2 regions of the Micrococcus sp. EWR3.9.1 genome follow, and region 2 is predicted to be linked to the other one. Evidence: predicted binding sites of a transcription regulator. Region 2 holds the regulator's gene; the other holds the start of a gene.
The links. Region 2 encodes HrcA, which represses chaperone genes, less so after heat shock. Its sites were predicted from a motif close to TTNGCACTCGNNNNNNNCGAGTGCNAA; they were not measured.

Region 1: groL (chaperonin GroEL) is a predicted target of HrcA. The motif match lies at 1,014-1,040, and genes of this name have one in related genera.

What each region holds. Positions count from the first base shown of each region.
Region 1 covers NZ_JBQXFD010000004.1:18,988-21,373, reverse strand. The annotation lists gene groL (chaperonin GroEL) at 1-880, opposite strand, end outside; gene ACUJ8O_RS03785 (LytR C-terminal domain-containing protein) at 1,200-2,168, opposite strand; gene ACUJ8O_RS03780 (DUF3263 domain-containing protein) at 2,172-2,386, opposite strand, start outside.
Region 2 covers NZ_JBQXFD010000002.1:164,012-166,397, reverse strand. The annotation lists gene ACUJ8O_RS02360 (DUF3097 family protein) at 1-373, opposite strand, end outside; gene hrcA (heat-inducible transcriptional repressor HrcA) at 544-1,557, shown strand; gene dnaJ (molecular chaperone DnaJ) at 1,633-2,386, shown strand, end outside.

The DNA of each region.
Region 1 (2,386 bases), on a different contig from region 2:
TGAGGATGGCGATGTCGGCGAGCATGGCCTTGCGGCGGTCACCGAAGCCCGGGGCCTTCACGGCCACGGACTTGAAGGTGCCGCGGATCTTGTTGACCACGAGGGTGGCCAGGGCCTCGCCCTCGACGTCTTCGGCGATGATCAGCAGCGGCTTGCCCGACTGCATGACCTTCTCGAGGATCGCCACCATGTCCTTCACGGAGGAGATCTTCGAGTTGACGATGAGGATGTAGGGATCCTCGAGGACGGCCTCCTGGCGGTCCGCGTCGGTCACGAAGTAACCGGAGATGTAGCCCTTGTCGAAGCGCATGCCCTCGGTGAGCTCGAGCTCGAGGCCGAAGGTGTTGGACTCCTCGACGGTGATGACGCCCTCCTTGCCGACCTTGTCCAGGGCCTCGGCGATGAGGGAGCCGATCTGCTTGTCCGCGGCGGAGATCGAGGCGGTGGCCGCGATCTGGTCCTTGGTCTCGATCTCGCGGGCGGCGGAGAGCAGCTCGGAGGTGACGGCCTCCACGGCCTTCTCGATGCCGCGCTTCAGGGACAGCGGGTCGGCGCCCGCAGCCACGTTGCGCAGGCCTTCGCGGACCAGCGCCTGGGCCAGCACGGTGGCGGTGGTGGTGCCGTCGCCGGCGACGTCGTCGGTCTTCTTGGCGACCTCCTTGACGAGCTCCGCGCCGATCTTCTCGTACGGGTCCTCGAGCTCGATCTCCTTGGCGATGGAGACGCCGTCGTTGGTGATGGTGGGGGCGCCCCACTTCTTCTCCAGCACCACGTTGCGGCCGCGGGGGCCGAGGGTCACCTTCACGGCGTCGGCCAGGGTGTTCAGACCCTTCTCCAGGCCGCGGCGGGCCTCTTCGTCGAATGCGATGGTCTTGGCCATGTGCAGGTCCTTTCTGGACGTCGGCTTCCTACTGCTGGTGGCTGACCCGCGCCGGTGCCCGCGACGGACGGCCCCTGGGGGCCTCACCGGTGGACAGGTCCTCCTCCACGGCGCCGGGCCGACCGGGGTACGGCTGGCAGTCGCGCCTTCGGAGTGCTAACCCCATTATGAGCACTCGCACCGGGAGAGTGCAAAGGGTCCGCGGTGCGGGAGCCAGCCCTTCCGCGGACGGCGGACGGCCCCCGGCAGCACGCCTCGGGAGGCGCCCCGCCGGGGGCCGTGAGCGGTGCGCGGCCGGCACGGCCGCGCGACGGGCGGATCAGCCGGTGACGACCACCGCGACGCCGTTCACCTGCAGGTTCGGGGTCTGCATGACCGGGAAGCCGAGCTCCTTGCCGACCGCCTCGGCGGCGGCCTTGTTGGCCGAGCCGTTGTACAGGACGGTGGAGGACTGGATGCCGTAGCCGCTCCAGTTCTTCGCGTCCACCGAGGTGTAGCCGGCGCTCCTGAGCCGCTGCGCGTAGGAGGCGGCGAGTCCCTGGGAGCGGGTCGCGTTGTACACGGTGACGTGGGTGCCGCGCACGGCCGAGGACTGTGCGGCCGCACGAGAGCTCGACGCGGCTGCGGACTGTGCGGCCGCACGGGAGCTCGACGCGGCCGCGGCCTGCGAGCGCGAGGCCTCCGCCGCGGCGGCGGAACGGGACGCCTCGGCGGCCGAACGGGACGCGGCGGCGTGCGAGGACTCCGCCGCCTGGGCGGCCGCCGACCGAGACGCCTCGGCGGACTGCGCGGCGGCTTCGGAACGCGAGGCCTCCGCCGCCTGTGCCTCCGCGGCGGCCCGGGACGACGCGGCAGCCTGGGACGACTCGGCGGCCTCGGCGGCAGCCGCCTCCTGCGCCGCCCGCGAGGACTCGGCCGCGGCCGCGGAACGGGACGCCTCCACCGCGTCCTCGGACGGGGTGGCGGACTCGGTCGCGGACGCAGTCGACGCCGACGCGGAGGACGCCGAGGAGGACACGGACGACGCCGACGTCGACGGCGCGGCAGCCGGGGCCGTCGTCGAGCTCTCGGCGGCGACGGGCTCGGAGCGGTCGCCGGTGAGCCACGGCAGGACGACGCCCACGAACAGGCCGGCGAGCAGGACGAGGCCGGCCACCCAGAGCAGCGGGCTCAGGCGGCGACCCCCGCCCGTGGCGGTCGCGCCGGCGACGGCGAAGGACTCGCGGTGCGCGCCGCGCTGGTCCGTGTACTCGGGGACCTCGTCGAAGCGGTCGGGCTGGTAGGCCATGGGTCAGTTCTCCTGGCGGGAAGCGGGCGTGGACGGCGCCGGATCCGCGGGCCCCCTCCGGGCCCGGCTGCGGGTGCCGCGCTTGCGCAGCAGCCGCGTGACCAGCAGGGGTCGGTAGGCCAGGGCGGCCTCACGGTCCAGCAATCCGTTCAACACCTGATAATAGGCGGTCGGAGACAGCCCCAGACGCTCACGGACGGCGTGGTCCTTGGCCCCGC
Region 2 (2,386 bases):
CGTCGTGCACGCCCTCCACCCAGATGCGAGAGGCGCGGGCAGTGCGGGCCCGCGCCCCCTCGACCCGTCGCGAGCCGGAGGCGGTGCGGGCCGGCGCCGCCGGGGCCGCGGCGGTCGGGGGGACCAGGGTCACGGGCTCGCCGTCGATCCAGAAGCCGCCGCCGAGGGGGAAGCCGCGGCGCACGCCGCGGCGGTCCTCCAGGACCACCACGTGCACGCCGCCGGAGCGCTCGATGCCGCTCACGGCCCCGGTGAACCCGGAGGCCACGTCCTCGACCACCGTGCCGGGGGTGGCGGGCACATCGGGGACGGTCCGGGCGGGGCGGCGCGTCAGGTCGTCGTGGCCCGCGGGGCCCCAGCTGCTCCAGTCCATGGGAGAGCACGGTAGCAACGGGGGCGGGCGATCACCGTGAGCGAAGCCGTGCGGGCCGGTCGGGTCGTCCCCCGGGTCGGACGGTAGCATTGGCACTTGACCCGCCGGAGTGCCAGCCAGGGGCACCTCCGGGGTCGCCCCGGATCCCGACGGACCAGAGGAGGACCGAGATGTCGGAGCAGCCCCGCCGCCTGCAGGTGCTCCAGGCGATCGTGGAGGACTACGTGGCGCTGCGCGAGCCCGTGGGCTCCAAGGCGCTCGTGGAACGGCACGCCCTGGGCGTGTCCTCCGCGACCGTGCGCAACGACATGGCTGCGCTCGAGGAGGAGGGCCTCATCGTGGCCCCGCACACCTCCGCCGGGCGCGTCCCCACGGACAAGGGCTACCGCGTGTTCGTCGACCGCCTCTCCGAGGTGAAGCCGCTGTCCCCCGCCGAGCGCCGGGCCGTGCGGACCCTGCTGGACCCGGAGACGGACACCGAGCACATGATGGAGTCCACGGTGCGCCTCCTGGCCCAGCTGACCCAGCAGGTCGCCGTCGCGCAGTTCCCCCACGAGGACGGCTCCACGATCCGCCACCTCGAACTGGTCTCCCTCGCGCCCACGCGCGTGCTCGTGGTCCTCATCCTGTCCACGGGGCGGGTGGACCAGCGGCACGCCGTGCTGGACCGTCCGGTCGACGAGGCGGAGCTGTCCGTGCTCCGCGGCCTCCTGCTGGACGCCCTGCTGGGGCTCGGTCCGGTGCAGGCGGCCACCGTGGTGGACGACGTCGTCACCCGGGTCCGCCCGGAGCACCGGCCGGCCGCGGCCCTCGTGGCCGCGGCCGTCCAGGACCTGCTCGAGGCCGGCCGGCAGGACCGCATCGTCCTGGCCGGCACCGCCAACCTGGCCCGCTCCCCGGGGGACTTCGGCGCGTCCATCGGGCCGATCCTGGAGGCGCTCGAGGAGCAGGTGGTGCTGCTGCGCCTGCTCACGGAGATGGAGCAGGACGCCCACGGGGTGTCCGTGCGGATCGGCTCCGAGAACGCCGGATCGCTCGCGGACACCTCGGTGGTCGCGGCCGCCTACGGCCCCGGCGCCGTGGCGAAGCTCGGCGTCATCGGTCCGACCCGGATGGACTATCCGGGCACCATGGCCGCCGTCCGGGCGATCGCCCGCTATCTCTCCCGCATCCTGACCACCTGACGTGCCTCCGCGCGTCCTGGCGGGCCCCGTCCCGCACCGCCCCACGTCCCGCTCGCCCCGAGAGGAATCCCCACCGTGACCGACCACTACGAGACGCTCGGCGTCAGCCGTGACGCCAGCACCGAGGAGATCCGCCGCGCCTACCGCAAGCTCGCGCGCACCCACCACCCGGACGTCAACCCCGACCCGGAGGCGGCCGAGCAGTTCAAGCGCATCTCCCACGCCTATGAGGTGCTCTCGGACGAGGACCGGCGTCGGGCCTACGACACGACGGGCAATGAGAACGGCCAGGCCGGCTTCCCGGGCGGCTTCGGTGGGGCGGGCGGCTTCGGGGGCTTCGCCGACATCTTCGAGACCTTCATGAACGCGGCCGGCCAGGGCGGCCGCGGTGGCCCCGCCAGCCGCGCCCGCCGCGGCCAGGACGCGCTGGTGATCGCGCGGATCGACCTGCGCGACGCGGTCTTCGGCGGCGAGCAGACCATTGAGCTGGACACGGCCGTGCGCTGCGAGCGGTGCGGGGGCTCGTGCTGCGAGCCCGGCACCCAGCCGGAGACCTGCCAGACCTGTCAGGGCCACGGCATGATCCAGCGCCCCGTGCGGTCGCTGCTGGGCACCGTCATGGCCACCGAGGCCTGCCCCGCCTGCCAGGGGTTCGGCACCGTCATCCCGACGCCCTGCCACGAGTGCGACGGGCAGGGCCGCGTCCGCACCCGGACGTCGCTGACCCTGCGCATCCCCGCGGGCGTGGACGACGGCACCCGCATCCACCTCGCCGGCCGCGGCGAGGCCGGCCCGGGCGGCGGCCCGAACGGCGACCTCTACGTGGAGA